DNA from 2 places in the Staphylococcus nepalensis genome. Region 1 is predicted to be linked to the other one. Evidence: riboswitches for the same ligand, from Rfam matches in the RefSeq annotation. Region 1 holds a riboswitch; the other holds the start of a gene.
What was found. A riboswitch is a leader RNA that binds a small molecule or an ion and turns the genes downstream of it on or off. The one in region 1 is predicted to bind FMN.
Positions count from the first base shown of each region.

Region 2: another riboswitch for FMN. It lies ahead of BJG89_RS07320 (ECF transporter S component); the one in region 1 lies ahead of ribD (bifunctional diaminohydroxyphosphoribosylaminopyrimidine deaminase/5-amino-6-(5-phosphoribosylamino)uracil reductase RibD).

Region 1 is NZ_CP017466.1:1,252,773-1,261,130, reverse strand. It holds gene BJG89_RS05985 (proline dehydrogenase family protein) at 1-297, shown strand, start outside; gene ribH (6,7-dimethyl-8-ribityllumazine synthase) at 554-1,012, opposite strand; gene ribA (GTP cyclohydrolase II) at 1,024-2,205, opposite strand; gene BJG89_RS05970 (riboflavin synthase) at 2,216-2,848, opposite strand; gene ribD (bifunctional diaminohydroxyphosphoribosylaminopyrimidine deaminase/5-amino-6-(5-phosphoribosylamino)uracil reductase RibD) at 2,855-3,898, opposite strand; FMN riboswitch at 4,056-4,189, opposite strand; gene BJG89_RS05960 (FAD/NAD(P)-binding protein) at 4,581-6,062, opposite strand; partial or broken gene BJG89_RS05955 (glycine betaine ABC transporter substrate-binding protein) at 6,205-7,146, shown strand; gene sagB (peptidoglycan release complex glucosaminidase SagB) at 7,672-8,358, opposite strand, start outside.
Region 2 is NZ_CP017466.1:1,544,534-1,552,891, reverse strand. It holds gene BJG89_RS07350 (asparaginase) at 1-216, shown strand, start outside; gene ypdA (bacillithiol disulfide reductase YpdA) at 312-1,298, opposite strand; gene BJG89_RS07340 (LysM peptidoglycan-binding domain-containing protein) at 1,462-2,673, opposite strand; gene BJG89_RS07335 (RecQ family ATP-dependent DNA helicase) at 2,820-4,199, opposite strand; gene BJG89_RS07330 (helix-turn-helix domain-containing protein) at 4,186-5,151, opposite strand; gene BJG89_RS07325 (ferredoxin) at 5,261-5,509, shown strand; gene BJG89_RS07320 (ECF transporter S component) at 5,708-6,253, opposite strand; FMN riboswitch at 6,318-6,452, opposite strand; gene BJG89_RS07315 (ATP-binding protein) at 6,749-8,358, opposite strand, start outside.

The DNA of each region.
Region 1 (8,358 bases):
ATTAAAGATAATAATATTGAAAAAGATAAATACGAATTTCAAATGTTGTACGGTTTCCGATCAGATTTAGCAGGATTACTTGCACGTGAAGGAAATCATTTTTGTATATATGTTCCGTATGGTGATGATTGGTTCAGCTACTTTATGAGAAGATTAGCAGAACGTCCACAAAACTTAAATCTAATGTTTTTAGAATTAATGAAACCTGAAATATTGAAAAAAACAGGCTTTGTAGCCAGTTTGTTAACAGCTATTGGCGTATCTAGTGCATTAATATATAAAGTATTAAAAAAATGATTTATGCCGCTTAACAAGCATGAGAGCCAGAAACATTTATGTCTCAGGCTCTCATTTAGTATTAACAGCAAATCTCTCGGTTCTAAATATTATTATCATTACATTTGCCTATGAAAAACAACAAAAGGATTTAAAATTCAAAAAGTTTTTCACCATTTTTTATATTATAAATTAAATTCATCTTAACTTATGGGATATCGTTCCATAATAAGAAGTCTTAGTAAACGCTATTACTATAGAAGTATGCTAATGCTGATTATATTTCGCTTAATAAATTAGCCATTTCGATTGCACTTACTGCCGCTTCAGAACCTTTGTTTCCAGCTTTAGTACCAGCACGTTCTACAGCTTGTTCAATATTCTCAGTCGTTAATATTCCAAATATTACTGGTGTATCTGTTACATCATTTGCTTTTGACACGCCTTTTGCTACTTCATTACACACGTAATCATAGTGAGAAGTTGATCCTCTGATTACACATCCTAAAGTGATTACTGCATCATATTCACCTTTTTGAGCTAACTTTTTAGCCACTAATGGAATTTCAAAAGCACCTGGTACATATGCCACATCAATATTTCCAGCCGAAACTTCGTGTCTTATTAAGGTATCTTTTGCACCATCTAACAAACGATTCGTGATGAAATCATTAAATCTACTTACTACAATTGCTACTTTTAAATTTGATCCTATTAATTTACCTTCAAAATTCATTTTTTTGCCTCCTATATTAAATGACCCATTTTTTCTTTTTTTGTTTTCATATAATCTTGGTTATATTTATTTGTAGGAACTATCAAATCAATTCTTTTGGCAATATCGATGCCATAATTTTCTAAACTACCGAATTTTTTAGGGTTATTACTTAATAAATTAACGCGTTTTACACCTAAATACTTTAAGATTTTTGCAGCATTTTGGTAATCTCTTAAATCCTCTTCAAAACCTAAAGCAATATTCGCAGAAACTGTATCATATCCCTGCTCTATCAATTCATAAGCTTTTAATTTATTAATTAAACCAATGCCTCTGCCTTCTTGGGGTAAATATAAAATGATACCACCATTTTCACTAATATATTCCATTGAGGCAGCAAGTTGCTCTCCACAATCACATCTTTGACTGTGAAAGATATCTCCAGTCAAACAAGCAGAATGGATACGTACATTTTCGGTTTCTTTGATTTCACCACTAACAATGGCTACTATTTCTTCTTCATTGTTTTGAGTTGAAAATCCATACATATCAAAGTTACCGTAATCTGTAGGTAGTTGTACTTTAGCTTTAGCTTCAAGCGGCGCATCAGTATTTTTTCTGTAATTTTCTAAGTCTTCAATAGATATCATTACAAGCTGATGCTTGTTTTTAAATGCTTCTAAATCGTCTCCTTTAGCCATTGAACCGTCCTCATTCATTATTTCACAAATGAGTGCTGCCGGTTTCGCTCCCGTTAAAAGAGCTAAATCAACAGATGCTTCTGTATGACCACGTCTAGCTAACACACCATTATCTTGAGCAATGAGCGGAAATAAATGCCCTGGTCTGTTAAAATCATTAGCTTTAGTTTGCTCATCAATTAAAGCTTTAGCTGTAAGCATTCTTTCATCGGCACTAATACCAGTTGTTGTATCGATGTGATCAATACTGACTGTAAATTGAGTACCATAAATATCTGAGTTATGGTTAACCATTGGATTAAGCTCTAAGTCTTGCGCTATTTTTTTACTTATGGGCGCGCAAATAAGTCCTCTGCCATATTTAGCCATAAAATTTACCGTGTTCTCATACATCCATTCTGTTATGGCTACTAAATCTCCTTCATTCTCTCTATTTTCATCATCGACCACTATGATACTTTCGCCATTTTTAAGCGCTTTTAATGCTTTTTCTATACTATCTAATTGCATATTACCCCTCCTAGAACCCAAAAGATTTTAGTTTTTCAGAACTCAAACCTGAATCATTATTTCCAACTATTTTTTCTACATATTTAAATAACATATCCGTTTCTATGTGAACTGGATCACCAACACGTTTTTGATTTAATATAGTGGATTTTCTTGTTTCCGGTATAAGGTGAATATCAAATTCTGACTCTTTCAACTGGAAAACAGTCAAACTCACACCATCTATAGTGATAGAACCTTGTTGTACCATTTGATTTATAATGGATTTAGATGGTTTAATTGTTACAATTTTAGAATTATCTGAGTTCTGTATTCTAGTGATTTTAGCTACTTCATCTGTGTGACCAAGCACAAAGTGACCACCAAATCTTCCTTGACCACTCATCGCTCGTTCTAAATTCACTTCGTCGGATTGATTCAACCGGTTTAAATATGTTTTATTCTCAGTGCCTTTAATCACCTGTACTGAAAATGTTTGGTTATCAAAACATACTACTGTTAAACAAACACCATTCACACTGATTGAATCGCCAATATGCATATCAGATAAAATTGTCTGACAATCAATGGTTAAATTAACAATTGATTGCTGGGTTGTCATTTTTTTAATCGTACCTATTTCTTCCACAATGCCAGTAAACATATTAATTCACTTCTTTCGCAATTCTAATTTAATGTTTTGCTCAAGCACTTGAGAATTTACAATTTCAAATTGTGGTGCCTCTGATAAATTAAATACATTTTCTGTTTTAAAAAATTGATAATCACCAGAACCACCTATCATTTTCGGGGCATAATATAAGATAAGTTCATTCGTATAATTAGATTGAAGAAATTCAGAAGTAATCGTAGGGCCGGCTTCAACTAAGACACGCCCAATCCCTTTTTGATATAAATCTTTTAAAATGTTTTCAAGAGAACAGTTTGAACAATGAATGACTTCTACATGTTCAATATCTGATTTTAATTTTTCTTGTTCTGTATAAATCCAAATAGGCACATTAGATTGGTTAAACATATCTAAATCAAAGTCAATTCGACCTGATTTTGAAAGTATAATACGGATAGGATGCTTACCTTCTTCTATTCTGGTAGTATATTGAGGGTTATCAGCATTTAATGTGCCAGTTCCTGTTATCACAGCGTCATGTTTATGTCTAAGCATAAACACATCATTTTTGACTGATTTATTTGTAATCCATTTACTTTCACCTTTATCAGTAGCTTGTTTACCATCTAAACTACAAGATACTTTCACTGTAACTTCCGGAATACCTTGTCTTTTAGTTATAAAAAAGTCTTTATATAAGGCTTCTGCTTCAGGTTTATGACGAAATTCCACTTTGACTCCAGCATGTTGTAAGATTTCATCACCTCTAGATGTCAAAGTTGTATCTTTAACAGCATAGACTACTTGTTTAATACCAAAATCTATAATTTTATTAACGCATGGTGGCGTTGAACCATAATGAGAGCAGGGCTCTAAAGATATATAGATTGTGCCACCTGCAGCTGTTTCGTTTGCCATGTCCAAAGCTTGAACTTCAGCATGTTTATCACCTTTTTGTAAATGGGCACCTATGCCAACGATTCTACCTTGATTAACTACAACAGCACCAACAGGCGGATTTATTCCTGTTTGACCGTCTACCATTTTTGCCAATTGAATTGCATAATTTAAATATTGACTCATAATAATCACCTCTAAATAATAAAAAACACCTGAAATGGTTTTCAGGTGTGGGATATATTTCGATATAACATGATTTGTTTAACATTAAATACACTTTTCCAAATGATAGAAAAATGTACACTAAATAAACACTCTAAGCAGTGCTGTTTGTTATACTCCATTCTTTCTCCCATCCAGACTATACTGTCGGCTCTAGATTCTCACTAGATCAGCCACATTTGTAAAAACAAATGCAGGTCGCAGGCTTTATTTACTGCCGGTTGGGAATTTCACCCTGCCCCGAAAGAACATTTATGAAATTGTAATTGATGATTGAGTCAAGTAACTTTTTAAAGCTACAACGTTATCGTACTATATTTTATGGTAAAAAACAATTCTTATTACTTAAGTCGGTTTTGTTTATCTGTTGAAAACACTTCAATTCCTTGTGACAACAAGATTTTCAAGAAATTTTTTATAAAAAATTAAAACAACTAAACGTTAAACATCATTAATAAACTAATTAAAACTTTTATGTGTTTACTTAAATATTAATCTGTTAAAAAGCCAAATTACTTTTACGTATTATAATTAAAATAACCAATACAAACTATTTAGTAAGGTCACATGTATATGATCAAGTGTTTGCTAAACATATTTATATAAATAGTAAAGATAGGTTTCAGTTCATATATTATTTAGACTAGCACTTATTTTGATCGCGGTTTAATAAATTTTCTACCACACTAACAGCTTGTTTTACAATCATTGTTACGCCGTTACGAGATTGATTAATCCCATTTGTCAATTGACCTAAAGCGAACATGTTTTTTAAAGTACCATACCGTGGGCTTATAATTTGATTTGTTTCAGGAATAATCTGTATGCCGCCTAATGGGTGTGCCTGAACAACTTGTCTATTTTCTAAGTTTAGAATCAATTGATCATCATTATCTAACTCTGACAAATGTGATTTTGAACCCGTTGCATTGATTACAACATCAAATTTATCAATCGCTTTGAAATCATCTTCATACTTAAACCAGAAATGCTGGCCATCATGTTTTACATCTTCTAGCCCTTTTTTTATTTCAATTTGTCCGTTTTGAATATGGTTTATAATTAATCTTGCTGTACGTGGAGGCATTGGGTTAGAATTCTCTTTTAATATAGATTGGTAATTTCGTAAAAAAGTTTTTTGATCGTCTCTACTAAAACTATTCCATATCCAATTGAGATTTTCTTTTGCTAATTCAAGAATGCTTTGAAATTTACCCAATATTTCTTTGTGTTCTAAATCATATGTTAAATCCGCAATAGGGTCGCCTTTTCTTCTATGAACTAATTTTTCTACTGGAATATCATAATACGTACAGTCTTTTCTAAATAATGTTAAAGCATCTTCTAAAGGCACATTCCCCAAGTTTTCTTTTTTGATTTTATTAAAGTTTTCAGGTGTAACGTATTTAAACTGAATTTCTGGCATATCGCCTCTTACACTAGGTAAATGACCTTTTCGGCTAGTCACGGAAATAGGTAAATTTGGGTGATGCGCAGTTACAAATCGAATAACATCTAAACTTGCTAGCCCCGTACCAATAATAGCTATTCTGTCTGTGCTATCAACTTCGTTCAATGTGTCATAAGTCGGGTATGGCGTTTGTATGTATCCCGGCGTTCCTTTTAATTGATAAGGATCATGATACGATAACGTACCAACTGTTAAAAATACAATATCGTATTGTTGTTGGCAATCTGGTTTTTCAGATGTACAGACGACATATTTTATATTTGTCTCGCCTATATCTGCATCTATAAACACTTCTAAAACTTCTTTTTTAATCATTTGAATATTTTTATATTGTTTATGATATGTTTCTAAATAGTCTTTCATATAATGGCCAAATATAAATCTAGGTAAATATTCTGGATTGGAAAATTTAAATATAGATTGTTGTTGATACCATTCATAGAATTCGCGTTCATTTTTCAAGTTGAGAGACATTTGTTTAGCCGGCAAATTGATAAGCAATTGATCGCTGTCATTTTGAAATGGTATACCTTGCCCCATATTTTTAGGATTATCGTAAACATCTACTTTCATTTGGTCGAACTCATCATATTTCACTAATTCTTTTAATAAACTAACGCCTGCAGTTCCCATGCCAATGATAGCTATACGCATTTTATTCACCCTTACTTTTATTAATTTATATTTAGTATATCAATGATTGTACGCTTATTACATGTTAATGAATTATGTTATTATTATACAAAATTAATAGTTATGTTAACATTAAAATATTGTATCAAAACTTATTTAAGATATAAGGAGTTTAAAAACAAACTATTTTAAAAGGATTATCTATCTATTAATAACTAGTACAATATTATTAGTAAGTTGTGATTTGCCCGGCCTCTCGGGTGGTAAATCTAAAAATTTTGTTAAAATTTCCGCTTTAGCTACGAGTGAATCGCAAATCATGGCTTATATGCTCAAAGGTTTAATTGAACATGATACGCAAAGCACAATGAGTGCTTCAATCATAAATAATGTAGACTCAGCCACAATCTAGCATTACGCCTTAATACATGGGGATGCTAATATTTCAAGTACGCGCTATACTGGAACCGATTTGGTTGGCGTGCTGGAACAGCAACCCATTACAGATACAAATAGAGCAATATCTGTTACTCAAAAACTGTTCAACCAAAAATTTAATCAAAGATTCTTTAATTCTTATGGTTTTGAAAATACCTTTGCATTTATAGTCACAAAAGAAACCGCAAAGAAATACAATTTACGTTCTATTTCAGGTTTAAAAAAGTAAAAGATCAAGTCAAAGTTGGTACAGATACTACGTGGATTAAACGAGGCGGCGATGGTTATGTTCCGTTCAAAGCACATTATGGATTTGGTTTTAACGATTTAAAGCCAATGCAAATCAGCCTTGTATATGACGCTTTAAAAAATAATAAACTAGATGTCGCACTTGGTTATACAACAGATGGCAAAATATCAGCATATGATTTAGTAGTGCTTAAGGATGACAAACATTTTTTCTCCATATGATGCAAGTGCAGTAGCACCAAATGAATTATTACAAAAACGTCTACAGATTAAAGCATTAATCAATAAGTTAGACCATAAAATTAATACAGAACAAATGCAAAAGCTTAATTATGAAGCTGATGGCAAAGGTAAGGCACCAGCGATGATAGACAAAGAATTCTTAGAAAAAAACAATTATTTTGATAGTGATAATTAAAACAGTGATTGAATATTATGGATAAATATTGTGTATATTCTGCAGTTTAATGTTACTATGGTTTCAAAGATTAGGAAGTGATTAAATGAAATTGATTATAAAAGTGATTATATCAACAATCTTATTGTTTTTACTGTTTGGCAATAAAAATAAAGCTGAATAAACCAACGCTACTCAAGTAACAACAAAATTTATCAATGTGTAAGTAGTCATATATTCGATATCATAAGAAACTGGATATTAATCTTATAATTTTTCTTCAAAAAGATTTCTTTAGTTTGAATTTTTGAGGGCTCATTTTATATTAAAACTTCGATGTAACTTTACTTCATCGCTGAGGCCACGCCTTGAATTGTAATCGCAAGATACATTAGCATTAGATATAAAAAGCGTGGCTCGACAGGTTAAAACATTTCATAAAACAAAGAAAACGTCAATTTCTATAATTTTAATAGAAATTGACGTTTTCTTTGTTTTAGCTAGAGATATTTATATCCTATCTCTTTATATTTATCAATGTATTGATTATGTGTCTTGATGTTTTTTATCATCTTTGTAGACAAAATATTTATAGTATTTACCTTCTGTTTTCATATCTTTATAGAAATCTGCCATTAAGCTTGCATTACTTTCAGCCCACTTAATATCTGTAGCATATTGATGTTCACCAGGTTTTTTTGGATTCCAGCGCATACTATATAAAGTGTTTTGATCTTTGTTAGATAAGAAATGGCCATGAATAAAATTAGCGCCTCCACTAATTGCTTTTTCTGGTGTATCCCAACCATGTTTTTTCGCATATTCAGCACCAGTTTTCACAGGATCCTCATCTAAAGCACCTACACCAAAGAAATTATAATATTTCTTCCCGTCAATCTCGACGCCGCTAGATAATTCACTCTTAGCTGAACCAGTTTCAAGTATTGCATGTGAAATTAAGTATACTTCATTAACATGTTTTTCTTTAGCTGCTTTTATAAAATCATCTGAATGCTCTAAAAGTATAGGGTTATCAATAAGCATTCTTTTTATTCTATTTTCATCAATACCTTGATACTTATCTAGTTCCAAAAATTGATACTTTTGAGTATCACTCTCAATAAAATTACTACTATTCATTGCTGCTTTAATTTCAGTTGATGATGCATCTCTCCAAGTATCATTGTTTTTACTTGAAACTTGTTGACTTGTGTAGTTATCTATTTGTTTTTT
Region 2 (8,358 bases), 290 kb from region 1:
CGGAATAATATCCCTATTATACTTGTGTCGAGATCGTTTAACGGTATTGTAGGTCCTATATATGCTTATGAAGGGGGCGGAGCAACGTTAGAAGAAAAAGGCGTCATTTTCTCAAATGGCTTAAACGGCCAAAAAGCAAGATTAAAACTTTTAATCGGTTTAAGTAATCATTTAAATGACGAACAATTAAAAAAATATTTTGAAGCGCCATTATAAGATAAATCAAAAAAGAGTAAGACTTGTCACATTACAAACTTTAGAATAAACCGATTTTAAAGTTTATGTAACTTGTCTCACTCTTTTTTAATAAATTAAGACTCCAGTGGTGTTTGTTTTTTAGCTAATATACTTTGAGTGATAATACCACCATGATATTTACCATTTTCAATAAAAATTGTGTTAGCATCATTTCCTGCAGCAATAACACCAGCTATATAACAATTTTCGACATTTGTTTCATAAGTTTCTTTGTTGTGAACGGGTGCTGTTCCATATTCATTGCTATTAATTTTTATACCGATTGATTCTAAGAAATTGTAATCTGGATGATAACCAATCATAGCAAAAACGTAATCATTAGGAATTTCAATTAAATCACCATTTTGTTCATAAATGACACTTTCTTCAGTGATTTTCGTAACGTCAGATTCAAATGCCATATTAATTTTTTCATGTCTTACTAATGATTCGAAATTTGGTAATATCCAAGGTTTGATGGCCTTCGGATAGTCAGAGCCGCGATAGATTACCGTCACATGAGCGCCTGCTTTTTCTAATTCAAGTGCTGCATCTACTGCTGAATTTTTACCACCGATAATGACGATATTTTGATCAAAATAAGGATGTGCTTCTTTAAAATAATGCATCACTTTTGGTAGCTCTGCACCTTCTACTTCAAGCGCATTATGTTGACCGTAATACCCTGTAGCTACCGTCAGAAATCTACATTGATAAACGTCTTTAGTAGTCGTAAGCGTAAATCGATTATTGATTTTTTTAACAGTAAGGACTTCTTCGAAAGCATTGATACGCAATTGATGATGTTTGACCACTTCTCTATAATAGACTAGTGCTTGATTACGATGTGGTTTGCTTTCTTCGACAATAAATGGAATGTCCCCAATACTTAATTTATCACTAGAAGAAAAGAAAGTTTGATGTGTTGGATAATTATAAATAGCATCTACAACATTCCCTTTTTCAATTACTAATGTATCGATTCCCTTTTTCTTTTGTTCAATAGCGGCACTTAAACCACAAGGACCGCCTCCTATGATAATACTTTCTACTGTTTGCATAGTTTTGTCCTCCTTTTACCACCCATTTATTATACCAGGACATAAAAAAAAGCCAAGAGATAGAATTTGAAAATTTAATTACAATAAAAATAAGAGTAGGACAAAAATCAAAATTAGATTTGATTTCCTATTCCTACTCTTATTGCTAAATCATAAGCAAACATTATTCTGGAATAACTAGTTGCTGGCCATTATGAATATCGTTGCCTTGTAAGCCATTTGCTCTTCTAATTTTTTCAACATTTTCAGTTGAGCCACTTCCATAATACTGGATTGCTATTCTGTATAAGTTTTGCCCATTTACAGTATGTGTTTGTTGGCCTGAATTGTTGCTTGATGCTTGATCATTTTGCTGGTTATCTTGCTGATTGTTCTGCGAGTTCGCATTCTGATTTTGGTCATATGAACCATTTGAACCGTCACTTTGATTAGTGGCTTGATCTTCTTGTTGTGATTGGTCACTTTGATTGTTTTGATTATTTTGGTCAGAAGTAGCAGCTTGATCTTGATTGTTAGATGCATTACTTTCTGAACCAGAATTTGCTTGGTTTGAACTATCATTACTATTATCTGATGCTGATTGGTCATCATCTTTATCAGATTTATCGCTACCAGAATCTTTATCAGAATCTTTCTTGCTGTCTTTATCAGAATCATCATTTTTATCTTTATTATCAGCTACTTGTTTATCATCACTATTGCTATCGTCATTATTACCATTTAAGGCCATACCAGCAAAAATTCCAATTGCAGCTAAAATGAGGATTGCAGCAATAATAGGCAATATTTTTTTGAATAAACCGCCTTTTTTCTTGTTATTTTCATCATTATTGTCGTCATCATTTTTATCATCGTTATTGTTATCATTATTGCCATCATTACCACCAGAAGCATTTGAATGAGCGGCACTCGCACCTGCAGCAGCGGCAGCACCACCAGTGGCAGCAGCGCCTTTTTTCTTGCTACTTTGATCTTTAGTTTGCTTGTCTTGAGCTGCTGTATTTTCTTTTTCACTGCGATTTTGATTAATATTATTATTTTCCGAAGGGTCTTGGTTTTTATTCATTTCATTTGATTTTGATGATGTATCATTATCTTGCTGTTGATCGGCGTCAACTTGACTAGATGTACTTTCTTTGTCATCAATATTAGATTGATTATCTTCATTTTGATGCGTTGCGGTTTCTCTTCTACGCTGTCTCCTTTGAGCATTTCTTGGAGGGAATTGTTCGTCTTTTTTATCAGAAACTTCCTCTTTTACATTGTCAACGGAATCATTGACAGAGTTCTCTACATCATCCTTGTGTTCTTTTGGATCAATGGATTGACGATTTTTTTCAAAATCATCTTTAAAATTATTATTAGACAAATTCATCATCCTTCCGTATTTTAATTTATTATATACAGTTTTACCCTGAAAAGTAGTAAATATGTATAAATTATATATATAAAACAACTATAAAATGAGTATGTATTTAGTATTATAGCTTGATTGAAAAACGGAAGTAAAGCATTTATCTTTTATTTGAAAAGATTTTGTAATTTTTCATTATAATCCATTTTTCTTTTTACTTTTTTTCTATTTACGATATTTATATCAATTAATTCTGAATCATTATCACAACAGTGGTTTGGTTTTTCTGATAATTCCTCTCCAAAAAATTCAACCATATAAGCTCTTCGACATTGATCTAACTGTTTATAGCCCAGCATACGATGATAACCTTGTTTTTTCCTTTGAAACGCAGTCGCAAAGATATGCCGTAATTGTTTAATAGAGTAATAGCTAAATAAAACCTCTAATATTTCTATCTTTTCTGGAGGCAAAAACATGCCTAACTCAAAAGTGTTTACATCCTCTTCTGTAATAACATCAGCGAACAGCAACGTTTCTAATAGGTAACTATCATCTGGCTGGAAAAGACTTATAGCTTGACTATATGCACCATCCCTGCCAGCACGTCCAATTTCTTGCATATAATTAGATGGACTAGTAGTTAAATGGAAATGTATAATAGTGCGAATATCTTTTTTGTTGATGCCCATCCCAAATGCACTTGTTGCAACAATAATTGGGATTTCGTTGTTTATAAATTGGTGTTGAACTGTGTGCCTTTCTTGATAAGTTAAATCTCCATGGTAAATACCTGTTAAAAACCCATACTGATAAATTGCTTTTGCTAAGTTGAGACACATTTTTTTTGATGAAACGTATATAATAGTCGGTCCTGAATGTTCTAAAAGTGGTAGCAACCATTTTAACTTAGCATGATCGTCTTCGAAGTTTTTATGGGTTAGAGATATGTTTTCTCTATTCATTGTAGTTTTTACAATAATGAAGTTTTTATTTAGCATCTGATTTAAGTCAGATGTTAAATATGGCGGAGCTGTAGCAGTTAATGCAAGTACATTGGCTTCAGGAAAATGGTCGATAATTTTGCCCACAAGCGCATAATGAGGTCTGAAATCGTATCCCCACTCAGAAAGACAATGTGCTTCATCTAAAACAATCAAGCCTAAATCCAAGTTTTGAATGAGTTTGAAATTATGCGGTTGCAACAAAAATTCTGGGCTTAAAAATATAAAACGACTATGTTTTAATAATTGCATATTTTGTTGTTTTTCATTTTCATCTAAACCAGAATGAATACACGAAACATAGTGTTCACCATGAAGTTTTAATTGCATAACTTGGTCGTCCATCAAAGATATTAAGGGTGAAATAATAAGTGTTGGTTTTTGCTTAATATAAGTTGGCAATTGATAACAAAGGCTCTTCCCACTACCTGTAGGTAATATGCCTAAAGTATCTTTGCCATTGAGTACATGTTCGATAATTGCTTGCTGTCCAGGTTTAAACGAGTCAAACCCGAACCACTTCTGTAATTCATGTTGTAACATTTAAATCACCTCTTTCAAATCCAACAATCAATAATTTAATTTCGAAATAACTGAGTTCTGGAAATTTTTCTTTATAATTTCTTAACCGCTCACCACGATTTCCGATATAAAATCTTAAAAATGAAGTGTCATGTTGACTATTTAAATAATCTTTGTATTTAGATAAATAACCTTTTATAAATAACTCTAATATATGGTCTTCAATTGTATTAGGTTTAACGTTTTGCATATTTGCTAATTGATTAAAGCTCAGACCATTTTTAATTCCGCTAAACGTTTGTTCAGTCTTAAATAATAGTGTCGGTAGTATGATTAATTGGTTTAAAATGGGATACTTTGCTTGTTCTTCTAATTCAAACATCATCATGACCAAATCATTTAATTCTAATTCAAACAGTCTTTTTTGAGAGACATTTTCTATTAGACTGATTTGCTGTCGTGTATACATGCTTTCTTCAAAACCTTGCAAGTAATAGTGTATGTAAAGTGTGTTATTTTTTTCTATAATCGATTTGAATAAAACATTTAACTCTTCAATTAATTTATATTGTGTGTCAGCGTTTTTAATTTCCTTATATACTGCTTTTACCCGTCGTTGAATTGTACTGTGATGGGTAACAGGGATAAATTGAAACATCCCATGTTCTGTATTAGAAACTGTTTGGACTAGCAGTTGAATTGCTTTAAATGTATTTAATAAGCTATCGTATGTATGGCGCGGATGAACGCGTATACGTTGTTCCGAATCTTCGTTCATTTTGAAATCATGAACATTTCCCACAAATGATGGATACTTTAGGTTGGGTAAGCTATGATACAATGATAAGAGTTGCTGACTACAGGCGTCAAAAAAGGTTTGATGAGACTTTTTCCCTGTGATAATATTATATATGCTTTTTTCAGTTTTGTAATTGTGTGCTTGTGTAAGTGATAAGTGAATTATATTATACATGTTTACTCCCTCATTTTATAAAACGAAAACATTTGAAAAAATTTAAAACAGTAACTACAATACTAATTGTGTTATTAGTGTAGCATGTTTGTTAAAGGAGGCGAAGAAATTGGCTAAATATACAATTGTTGATATGGATACATGCATTGCATGTGGTGCTTGTGGTGCTGCTGCCCCTGATATATATGATTACGATGACGAAGGTATCGCGTACGTTATACTAGATGACAACCAAGGTACTGCAGAAGTACCAGAAGAATTATATGAAGATATGGAAGACGCATTAGAAGGTTGCCCAACAGATTCCATTAAAATTGAAGAAGAATCATTTGATGGAGACCCTTTAAAATTTGAATAAAGCATCTATTCAAATAAAACATCTTATAAAACTCAGTGTAGTCATTAAACAAATGAAAACGCTGGGTTTTTTTATTTTTAAATAATCAATTTAGTTTTATAATTGTATCCATAAGACCACATCATAAAAAAAGCTGGACTTTGAACTCCTATTTATAAAATGGGTTTCATCCAGCTTTCTTATGGTTATTATATATATTTATTTAGGTAAAATATGCTTTAAACGTTTGAATAAAAGTATAAATATTAATGAAATAATGATTCCTTTAATAATATTAAAAGGAATAACGCCTGAAACAACAACGATTTTAATGTTTTCAACTACATTAGAAAGGTTCATTATCATTCCGTAAAGCGGTAATAAAACAAAATAGTTTAAAATACTTAAGACGATTGTCATGACAATCGTAGCTATACTAAAGCCAACCACTTGTGTTTTAATTGTAGATTTATGTTTGATAACGTAAAAAGCTGTTAAAATAAAGCTTGCTCCAGCTAAAAAGTTGGCAATAGGGCCAACTGGATCGCCTATATTAAACAAAAAATTAAGCAAGTTTTTTATAAACAATACAATAATTCCTGCTATTGGGCCTAAGCTAAAAGTAGCTAACAATGCTGGAATATCGCTGAAATCTAACGTTAAATACGGTGGTAAAAATGGTATCGGAAATTTGATAAACATTAAAATAAATGAAACCGCACTTAACATACTTATTGTAATAAGTCTTTTGGTTTGTTGTTGCATATTAAATTATCTCCTTCCATTCACCTTGCATAGAAAAGGAGGATTTAATTGCATAACAAAAACCCTCCATCTTCTCCCATCCAGACTATACTGTCGGCTCTAGATTCGCACTAGATCAGCCATCTATCTTTAAAAGATAAATAGGTCGCAGGCTTTATTTACTGCCGGTTGGGAATCACACCCTGCCCCGAAGATGAATTTCTTAATTTTTATAAATATATCATAGCCTATTACTCAGATAAAAACAACAGACATGCTCTTATTCATTAAAACAGTAGCATTTATAAAATTAAAAACGAGATTAGAAAACAGAATATGTTAACTGATTTCTAATCTCGACTTTAGATGAAGGTATTCATGTACTTTTAAATACAAATATGGAATGGTTATAAAATGATACAGGTTTAACTTATTGCCCATTCTTTCTAAATTAAATACGTTATTTCTGAATTATTTAATATTAAGAGAGATTGCTACAATTATATGTTAGCAAATTTATTTACTAATATCGTGATCCACTGGTTTTGGTAGTTTAATAATGAAAGTCGTACCTTCACCTAGTTCACTTTTTACTTCTATAGAGCCTCCATGTTCATCAATAATCATACGGCAAATAAATAACCCTAAGCCAGTACCTTGTTTGCCACGTTTACGTGCAGTATCAACTTTATAAAAACGATCAAATACCTGCTGTAAATGCTCAGGTGCTATACCAGAACCAGTATCAGTGATATAAAGTATATTTTCATTATCAGATTCGCCATAACTAATTGAAATTAAATCGCCAGGTTCAGTATATCTAGTAGCATTATCAATAAGGTTAGTTAACACTTGTTCAATTCTATCTGTATCAAAATACCACAATTGATTCTGAGTATTGGGATTTAAAGTCATAGTTAAACCTAAATCATTTGCTTGTTTTTGGTATTTTTGTTGCATTCTGCTTAATAACGGATCGATGGGTTGTACAACCTTTTCTACGGTTAACCCTTCAGCATCCATCCGTGCTACATTGAGTAACTCATTTACTAAACGATTTAAACGTTTCGTTTCGTCCAGTACAATAGACAATGATTCATGTATTTCTTCAGGTTCAGTTACAATACCATCTACGATTGATTCTGTATAACCTTGCAATAAAGAAATGGGTGTGCGGAGTTCGTGTGATACATTAGCAATAAAATCTTTTTTCATCTGGTCAATATTATGCTCATTTGTCATATCACGAATAATTGCAACAATACCGCTTCTACCGTCTGGTTGTATTTGTTCGATATAACTTGAAATAATAACAAAATAACGTGTGCTAATCTCGTATTCTTCGAATTGTGTTTGTTTTGTTTTAAATGTTAATTCGTTTTGACGATCTAGTTTTTCTAAATCATGTTTATCCAATATTTTTAAAATGTTTTGTGCCATTTTATTAGATATAATAATATCTTTTTTATCATTAAATCCTAGTACGCCTTCGACCATCGAGTTAATTAAACTATCTCGTATATTTTTAGAAGATGATAGTGCATCTATATGTTGTTGTATTTCAGAGCTCATCGTATTAAAAGCCCGTGAAAGTTCACCTATTTCATCTCGTGAATTAACAGGAACAACTTGTGCATAGTCCCCTTTAGAAACTTTGAGTGCTTGTGTTCTTAATTTTCTAAGTGGTTTTGTGATACGAGAAGATAAGAAAAATGCAAATACTGTCGTTATAGCTAAAAATATTATAGCAATAATTAAAATAATGACAGTAATGACATTGTTTGTATCTTCAATCGTTTTTAAATCTTGGTAAATAAATACACCACTGTACTTGCTATTATGCTGACTGGAATCAAGATTTTTAGATGGATAGCCAATTAATATATATGTCTTTTGTTGTTGTTTTATATCAACCGTGACGTGTTCTGATATTTGCTCTCCTTTGTCGAATACTTTTTCGTAATCTTTATTATCTTTAATTTCTCTGAACATCTTTTCTTTAGTTTCATCTTTATTTGCACTATCCATGTGCTTGTTATTCATAATAATCAGACCTACTGGACCTTCGATTAATGATTTACTGTGTCTAATAGCTGTTGCTTTATCATCTGAACTTTCAACCAAAT